2 regions of the Pseudarthrobacter sp. C1 genome follow, and region 2 is predicted to be linked to the other one. Evidence: predicted binding sites of a transcription regulator. Region 2 holds the regulator's gene; the other holds the start of a gene.
What was found. Region 2 encodes HrcA, which represses chaperone genes, less so after heat shock. Its sites were predicted from a motif close to TTNGCACTCGNNNNNNNCGAGTGCNAA; they were not measured.
Positions count from the first base shown of each region.

Region 1: U7114_RS04525 (FmdB family zinc ribbon protein) is a predicted target of HrcA. The motif match lies at 1,235-1,261, and genes of this name have one in related genera.

Region 1 covers NZ_JAYESK010000002.1:399,618-404,151, reverse strand. Annotated here, with positions in the region: gene cpaB (Flp pilus assembly protein CpaB) at 17-784, opposite strand; gene U7114_RS04525 (FmdB family zinc ribbon protein) at 889-1,173, opposite strand; gene U7114_RS04520 (5-formyltetrahydrofolate cyclo-ligase) at 1,295-1,918, opposite strand; gene galU (UTP--glucose-1-phosphate uridylyltransferase GalU) at 1,998-2,903, shown strand; gene U7114_RS04510 (GNAT family N-acetyltransferase) at 2,908-3,528, shown strand; gene U7114_RS04505 (hypothetical protein) at 3,634-4,534, shown strand, end outside.
Region 2 covers NZ_JAYESK010000004.1:279,382-283,915, reverse strand. Annotated here, with positions in the region: gene U7114_RS08940 (16S rRNA (uracil(1498)-N(3))-methyltransferase) at 1-119, opposite strand, end outside; gene dnaJ (molecular chaperone DnaJ) at 122-1,249, opposite strand; gene hrcA (heat-inducible transcriptional repressor HrcA) at 1,328-2,341, opposite strand; gene U7114_RS08925 (DUF3097 domain-containing protein) at 2,518-3,366, shown strand; gene U7114_RS08920 (DUF4870 domain-containing protein) at 3,516-3,938, shown strand; gene hemW (radical SAM family heme chaperone HemW) at 4,004-4,534, opposite strand, start outside.

The sequences.
Region 1 (4,534 bases), on a different contig from region 2:
ACCATCGCTCGCAGGGCTACGGCCCCACCAGGACGAAAAACAGCTTTCCCTGGGTGGAGGCGCCGGCGAGCCGAACCGCCTGTTCCGGATTGGCGGCCACCACTATGAGTCCGTCCGTCTCCGCCGTGCCCAGCCACTGGCCGCCTTGCCCGCCCTGACCGGAAGTCCACAACACCGGAACCCCTGAAGCCAGGACCTCCGGTGGCTCCTGCTGGTCGTAGCCGCCGGCTGCCGTTAGCACCACGTTCACGAGCTGCCCTGGGGAGACGAGCTGGATGGACGATGGATCCGCCATGCGAAGGGGAACAGCCGCTGACCCTGGGGGAGTGCCGGCGAGCAGCCCCGGACCAAGCAGTTGGGCATCCGTGAGCAGCTGTCCCTTGCGCAGCGGCGCCGCGAGTTGTTTCCCGGCCGCCTCGCCCGGTCCGTTGAGGAATCCGTCGGCCAGCATGCCCGGCGGTACCTGGACAGAGGCGAGGTCCGCAGCCGCCATGGCTGTGCCGGCGGGAAGGTCGCGGGCTGCGGCGAGCGCAGGCACCGTGTAGACCGGTGCCGGCGTAAGTTGCTGGACGGTGATGGCGGCTGCGGCGCAAAGGAGCAGCGCGGCGGCCAGCCGCCTGTTGCGGCTCAGCCAGGAGGCAAAGCGGGCCGGCGGGCGGCGGCGTGCGTTGTGGCCGGCGGCGCGGCTCCCGCCGTGGGCGCCACTGCGCCGTAAAGCCCCGGGGAGCCCAGGTCCGTGCGACGCGCTTGATACAACCCGGTGTTGCTGTCCGTGTGCAGGCATGTGCCCACGCTAAAGCCGCGCATGGCGGCCGCGGCAGGGGCGCCGGCAGCTATGTGGACAACGCAGTCAGCTGCCAGGCAGCAGCCTGGACCGCGGAACGTGGATCAGCTGGCGGCAGCAGCCGGAGCCGGAGCAGCTGGTGCAGCCGCAGGCGTTGCCGCAGGCGTTGCCGCCGAGGCAGCGGGAGCGGCAGAAGCCGTGCTGCCCTTGGCATCCCGGGAGTCTGTGCGGTAGAAGCCGGAACCCTTGAAGACAACGCCCACGCTGTTGAACTTCTTGCGCAGGGTACCCTGGCACTCAGGGCACGACGACAGAGAGCTGTCCGAGAACGACTGGACGATGTCAAAGGCATGGCCGCAATCCTTGCAGGCGTACGCATACGTTGGCACTGGTGCTCCTCCTCTTGGGCAAACGAGAGGTCCCGGACTGCCTCTGGATTATGGATGTCCATTAGCAGTCGCAGGGCCTGAGTGCTAATTCTACCATCCTCGTACGCGGGGACTTCCCCGGTCAGGCGGCGTCCGCCAGGCTCCGGAACCCGGAGGGAAGCACGACGCCAGGCACCGGCCGGTCGAATGCCTCCACCGGAATCCTGCCGGCAGGCAGCAGTTCCCCGTCGTAGATCACCGCGGCCAGCGGAATGTGCTTCCCGGCTGATTCGAGGTGGCCCAGGAACTTGTCGTAGTAGCCTCCGCCCTGGCCTACCCTGCTGCCCGCGAGGTCAATCGCGGTGGCAGGGATAAAGAGGGCGGCAGCTTCCCCGGCCACCTCAATTTCGTGCCGTGTCCCCACGGGCTCCAGGATGGGGGCATACCTGCTCTTGACCAGATCGACGCCCGGCGCCCAGAAGACCCACTTCAGCTCCCGCCCCGGCTCGCAGACGGGAAGCAGGACTTTGTGGCCGGCGTCGTGGAGGGCCGCGATCAGCGGCAGCGTGGGCGGTTCCGCCCCGACTCCGAGGTAGGCGCAGACCGTCGCTGCCTTCCCCCGGGTTACCGAATCTGCCCACGCTGCCCCGTGCTTCGCCAAGGCTTCCCCGGCATCCTGCCGCTCCTGGAGCGTAAGTAAAGCACGACGGCGGCGATGGGCAGCACGTATCTCGTCCTTGGCCGCCTTTGAATCCTCAAGCGTCATGTGTTTCCTCCGTAGCTGCCGCATGGCGTCGGCCATCCCCTGATTACTGAATGCTTGACGCTGACGTTAGATTAGTCCGGTGACTACCAGTAATCCGAGAGTACGCAAAGCTGTCATTCCTGCCGCCGGACTTGGCACCAGGTTCCTGCCGGCAACCAAGGCGATGCCCAAGGAAATGCTTCCCGTTGTGGACAAGCCTGCCATCCAGTACGTGGTTGAGGAAGCCGTGAACGTCGGCCTCAACGATGTCCTGATGATCACCGGGCGGAACAAGCGGGCGCTGGAAGACCACTTCGATCGTGTGCCGTCCCTGGAGTCCGCCCTTGAAGGCAAGGGGGATACCGAGAAGCTGGCGTCCATCCAGGCTGCGAGCAACCTGGGTGACATCCACTACGTCCGGCAGGGGGACCCGCACGGACTGGGCCATGCCGTACTCCGCGCGAAGCAGCACGTTGGCGACGAAGCCTTCGCCGTGCTGCTGGGCGATGACCTGATCGATGCCCGGGACGAACTGCTCAGCACCATGATTGATGTCCAGGCCAAAACCGGTGGTTCCGTCGTCGCGCTGATCGAAGTGGAACCCTCGCAGATCAGCGCCTACGGCTGCGCTGACATCGAACCGATCGACGGCGAATCATACGTGCGGGTCAACCGGCTCGTGGAGAAGCCGAGCCCGGAGGAAGCGCCCTCCAACCTGGCGCTGATTGGCCGTTACGTACTCCATCCGGCCGTCTTCGACGTCCTTGAGCGCACCGGGCCGGGACGGGGCGGCGAAATCCAGCTGACAGACGCCCTCCAGGAACTGGCCACCGGTGACGGCGAAGGGCACGGTGTCTACGGCGTCGTGTTCCGGGGGCGGCGTTACGACACCGGGGACAAGCTCAGCTACCTCAAGGCCTGCGTCCAGCTGGCCATTGACAGCGAGGACCTCGGCCCCGGCCTGCGGGAATGGCTGCCCGGCTTCACCGCCGGCCTGTCCAAGTAGCGCCATGCGCCCTGGTCCCATCTGGCCCGTGACCCTGGAATGCGGGGATCTGGTCCTGCGGCCCATCCGGTACCGGGACAAGAAGGAATGGACGGAAGTCAGGTCCCGCAACAGCCAGTGGCTGGCGCCGTGGGAAGCATCCAACCCGGATCCATCCGGCGGCCTGCCGGACTACCGGCAGATGGTCCGGTCATTGAAGGCGCAGGCGGCCCAGGCAACGGCTTTGCCCTTCCTCATCACCGAGAGGCGGCCCGGCAGCGTCAAGCCGCCCATTGTTGGCCAGCTGACCGTATCGTCGATCGTTTGGGGCTCGGCCATGATGGCAACCCTCGGCTACTGGGTGGACCAGGCCTGTGCGGGCCGCGGCATCGCGCCCACCGCCGTCGCCATGGTGACGGACCATTGCTTCAAGACCTTGGGCCTGCACCGGATGGAAATCAACATCAGGCCAGAGAACGGACCCAGCCTCCGGGTGGTGGAGAAACTCGGGTTCCGGGACGAAGGCTACCGGCCGCGCTACCTCCACATCAACGGTGAATGGGCCGACCACCGCTCGTTTGCCTTGACGTCTGAAGAGGTCCCGGAGGGACTACTTAGGCCGTGGCTTGCCTCACACCGGTCATAAATCCAGTGAATTGCCGTCTGCGCCACGACACACCGCAGCTAATGCTGCCGCAGCGGGCCGGATGCTCATACGGTTTTGAGTGTGGACTTCCCCCTTAGCAGCTCAGTGATCCTTGTGGTTGCCGTTGTGCTCTGGATTGTGTGGGTTGCGCCCTACGTCCTCCGGAACCGCAGGCACCAGTTCCAGCCCGCCGGCGATTTCCTGGCAGACGCCGCAGCCGATGAAACACCGGAATCGCCAGCCGTTTTGGTTATGAACGTTGCCGCCCAGCAGGAGAAAGCCATGGACACCAGGAAGAGCGCCGGACCCGGGACCGCTGCTGCCGGCACGCCGGCCGGGGCCAAGTTCCGCATACGCTATGGCCGGACGGCACTCGCCCTCATCGGGCTGCTGTCGTTGGCCACCGCATTCGTTTCCGGAGTGCTCCTCCTCTTCGGGCTGGGCGCTCCCGTCCTTCCGTTGGCGTGCCTCGGACTTACCGCCGGATCCGTGGTCCTCCTGCGTTGGCTGGCTGTCCGGGACAGGAGAGCCAAGGTCAACGCAGCCTTCCGGTCCGCGATGACCGCACCGCCCCGGCAGTCCAAGGCTGCCGGGAATGTCCCGCCGAGGCCTGAAGCAGCGCCGGCCAGGCCGGACAACCCGCTTTTCGACGCCGAGGCGCACCAGCCAAAGGTAAAGCCGCTGACCGCAGTGGAACTGCGCGAGGCTGCACTTGCGGTCGCGGTCGCCGCGGGGGATCCGAGCGCCGCAGCAGCCGGTGCCGCGGGCGCTGCACCGGCGTCTGCCACGTGGGAGCCCGTAGAGGTCCCCAAGCCCGTTTATGTTGAGGCAGCCAAGGCCGAGCGCCCTGACCCCGAGCCCCTGGAGCTCCCCGAATCGCCCAAGGCTGTTGGCAAGCCGTCCCTGAAGCAAGGTGCGGCCGCCGCGCCGCCGGCGGGTACTGCTGCCGCGGACGGGCCCCAGCTTTCCAAGGCGCAGAGCGCCCTCAGCAATCTCGACGACGTCC
Region 2 (4,534 bases):
GGGGCAAGCCGCTTCACCGTGACGGCGTGCCGCGCCTCGGGCCCCTCCAGGACAAAGACTTCCCCCGCCACCAGCTGGTCAAGGGAACCGGGAGGAGTGAAAAAGACCGGGTTGCTCACCGCTACAGGTTACCGAGCCGGTCCCGGAGCTTGGCGAACATGCCCCCGCTGGCCGCAAGCTTGCCCTCGGTGATCTGTTCACCTCGCATCTTGGCAAGCTGACGCAGGAGGTCCTCCTGCGCGGCGTCCAGCTTGGCGGGAGTCTCGACCTGGAGGTGCACTTTCAGGTCGCCGCGCCCGTACCCGCGAAGGTGGGTCACGCCAAGTCCGCGAAGGGTGATGATCTCGCCGGACTGGGTGCCCGGCTTGACGTCGATCTCCTGCGGTCCGTCGAACGTTTCCAGGCTCACCTCGGTGCCCAGGGCTGCAGCGGTCATGGGAAGGTGCAGGGTTGCGTGGAGGTCGTCGTTGTCCCGGACATAGGTGGCGTCGTTGTTCACGCGGATCTCGACGTAGAGGTCGCCGGCGGGACCGCCGGCGGGACCTGCTTCGCCTTGGCCGGAAAGCTGGATGCGGGTTCCGGTGGCTACGCCGGCGGGAACCTTGATGGTCAGCGAACGGCGGCTGCGGATGCGTCCCTGGCCGCTGCACTCATTGCAGGGGTCCTTGATGACGGTGCCGAAGCCCTCGCACGTACCGCACGGGGCGGCGGTCATGACCTGTCCCAGGATGGAGCGCACGGCACGCTGGACCTGGCCGCTGCCGCCGCAGATGTCGCAGCGTTCCGGATGGGTTCCCGGCCGGCAGCACGAACCTTCGCAGGTGGGGCACGTGACGGCCGTGTCCACTTCCAGCTTCTTGTTGACGCCGAAGACAGCGTCGCGGAGTTCGATGCGGACACTGATGAGTGCGTCCTGGCCGCGCCTGACGCGGGAAGCCGGGCCCGTTGTTCCGCCGGCCCCGAAGAAGGTGTCGAAGATGTCCTGGAACGCGAATCCCTGGCCGGCGTAGCTGCCTCCGCCGAAGCCGTTGTCCGTGCCGTTCTCGTTGCCGGTGGTGTCGTAGACGCGGCGCTTCTGCGGGTCCGAAAGAACCTCGTAGGCGTGGGTCACGGCCTTGAAGCGGTCCGACGCGTCCTCACCCGGGTTGACGTCCGGGTGGAGCGTGCGCGCCAGCTTGCGGTAGGCCTTCTTGATCTCTTCTCCCGTGGCCTCCGGTGAGACTCCAAGGACGTCGTAGTGGCTGCTCAAAGTTCGTATCTCTTCCTTGTTGTACTGCCTGCAGTTGGACTGCGGGAAATGATCTGCATGCCCGGGAACGGGAAAACGTCAGGGTCCCAGGATCCGCGAAAGGTAGCGGGCAACGGCCCTGACTGCGGCCATGGTGGTGGGATAGTCCATCCGGGTTGGTCCCAGGACACCAATTTTCGCAATGTGGTCCGGACCGTACCCCGTGGCAACGACGGACGCCTCGGCAAGGCCGTCGTAGGGATTCTCGCGGCCGATGCTGACAGCCACCCCGCGGTGGTCCTGCGCCATTTCGCTCAGCAGGCGGAGCATGACCACCTGTTCCTCGAGTGCTTCCAGGACCGGTCCGATGCTGAGCGGAAAGTCCACGTTGGAACGCGCAAGGTTGGCGGTGCCCGCCATGACCATGCGGTCTTCCCTGCTGCTCTGGGCCAGGCCTTCGAGGCCGACGGCGAGGGCATGGGCGGCCTGCCTTTGCCCCGGGCCGGCTGTGGCCACCACTGCCGGCAGGGACTGGGCGAGCTGGTTCAGCGGAGTGCCGGCAAGGGAGCCAAGGAACCGTGCCCGCAGGGTGGCGAGGGCGTCGTCCCCCAGGTCCTGGCCGACGTCGATAACGCGCTGTTCCACTTTGCCGCTGTTGGCGATCAGCACCACCAGCACCTTGCGCGGCGCGAGGAGGACGAACTCGATATGGCGGACCAGTGCCCGGCTCAGGTGCGGATACTGGACCACGGCAACCTGGTTGGTCAGCTGCGACAGCAGGCGGACCGTGCGGTCAAGGACGTCGTCGAGGTCGTCAGATCCTTCCAGCAGCGACTGGATGGCCCTGCGCTCGGCCTGGGACAGCGGTTTGACCGCCGAGATCTGGTCCACGAACAGCCGGTAACCCTTGTCAGTGGGGATACGTCCGGCGCTGGTGTGCGGAGCGGTGATCAGGCCCTCTTCCTCCAGGGCGGCCATATCGTTCCTGATCGTTGCGCTGGACACACCGAGATGGTGCCGCTCCACCAGGGCCTTGGACCCGACGGGTTCCCGGGAGTGGACGTAGTCCTCCACGATTGCACGCAGCACTTCAAGTTTGCGTGGCTCGCTCACACTCCACCTCCATCCAGGGTTCGGGGCGGCCGCGCCGCCCGCGCTGTGCCACCTCAAGGGTTAGCACTCGACATGCCTCAGTGCTAACAGTCTATTATGACTCCCGCCGTTGCTAGCATTGGTACCGCTCCGGGCGAAATCCGGACCTGTGACCGAACGCTAGGCGGAGTGAAACCATGCAGTACCAGAACTGGGGCCCACGCGACTTGTCCGCTCCCGCAAAGACTGAACTGCCCGAGGTTCCCGTTGAACGGGGAATGGTCCTTGAGGACGTCCAGTCCGGCTGGGTGGGCGCCGTGACCCGGGTGGAAAAATCCGGCGGCATGCACGTGGTTGCCCTGGAGGACCGGCGCGGTAAATCCCGGTCCTTCCGGCTTGGTTTCGGATTCCTCCTCGAAGGCCGGGCCATCAAGCTCCTGCCCCCGGCCCCGCGGCAGGCCGCCGGCGCCGTCGCCGGCCGGACCGCCTCCGGGTCCGTCCGCGTCGCCGGCCAGCGGGCACAGGTGGCCAAGGCCAGCCGGATCTGGGTGGAGGGAAAGCACGACGCCGAACTGGTGGAAAAGGTCTGGGGAGACGACCTGCGCGTGGAGGGCATCGTCGTCGAACCCCTGCACGGCATTGATGACCTGGCGGGGGCCGTCGCAGCGTTCAGGCCCGGACCGGGCAGGCGCCTCGGCGTCCTGGTGGACCACCTGGTGCCGGATTCCAAGGAATCCCGCATTGCGGACGCCGTCATGGCCTCGCCGGGAGCTGCAGGGAACGTCCTGATTGTGGGTCACCCTTACGTGGACGTGTGGCAGGCCATCCGGCCCGCGGTCCTGGGCATTGAGCAGTGGCCGGTAGTGCCGCGCGGGCAGGATTGGAAGACCGGCATCCTCGCAGCGTTCGGCTGGCCCCATGCCACAAAGGAGGACGTCGGGCTTGGCTGGCAGAAACTGCTCGGCGCCGTCCGAACGTACGCCGACCTGGAAGCCTCGCTGCTGGGGAGGGTCGAAGAAGTCATCGACTTCCTCACCGTGCCCTGAAGGACGGTTCTGCCCCGGCCCGCGCATCCCGGGGCAGGTATGGGGCCGGTACCAAGTATTCTTGGTACTGCGGATCCTGCAACATTGCAGGCCGCCGCACCCAATAAGCTTTCTTAGCCGGCACCATTGCACTTCAGAAGGAACAGACTGTGGCAGAAAACGCACGTGATCACAGGGATAGCCCGGGCGGCCAGGGCCGTTCGGAGTACCACGGCGTTCCCGCGAATGCGCTGCCCCTGACAGCCAGCGAAGACCGGCAATGGGCCACCATGGCGCACTTCGGGGGCATCCTGGGCTGCGTTCCGTCGCTGCTGATCTACCTGATCTTCCGGGACCGCGGGCCCTTCACGGCACAGGAATCCAAGGAAGCCCTGAATTTCAGCCTGCCGCCCACCATTGCTGCCCTGCTGGCGAACATCCTGGTGGTCTTCGTCCCCGTGATCGGCAACATCTTTGCCGTCATCGCCACCCTCATCTGGATTGCGCTCACCTGCTTCTCGGTGGCGGCCGGCATCCATGTCAACCGTGGCCAGCCGCACCGTTACCAGTACAACCTGCGCTGGATCAAGTAGCGGCTGCACGGGTCCACGCCCGCGGGGTTCCCTGGCGGGCGCGGGCCCACGTTGCCTTGTGCCGTTCAGTCCGGCAGGACCCGGCGGACCACCGCGTCTGCCAGCAGCCTGCCCTTGAGGGTCAGGACCAGCCTGCCCCTGAACGCGGCAGCAGGATCCACGAGGCCGTCCGCGATCAGCCCCGCAACCTCATGGCGTCCTTCTTGGCCCAGCGACGATACTTCGAGGCCGGACTGGAGACGGGCCTCGAGCATCACACGTTCGACGTTCCGGGTCTCCTGGTCCAGGGTTTCCCTGCCGGCCGCCGGTGACACTCCCTGTGCGAGGCGTCCGGCGTAGGCCGTGGGGTGTTTGACGTTCCACCACCGCACGCCGCCCACATGCGAATGGGCGCCGGGGCCGATCCCCCACCAGTCGTCGCCCCGCCAGTAGGCGAGGTTGTGGCGGCAGGCCTGCTCCGGCGTGCGGGCCCAGTTGCTGACCTCGTACCAGCCCAGGCCGGCTTTGGTGATGAGGACGTCGGCGAGTTCGTACTTGTCGGCGTGGTCGTCGTCGTCGATTCCTGGAACCTCGCCCCGGCGGATCTGGGCGGCGAG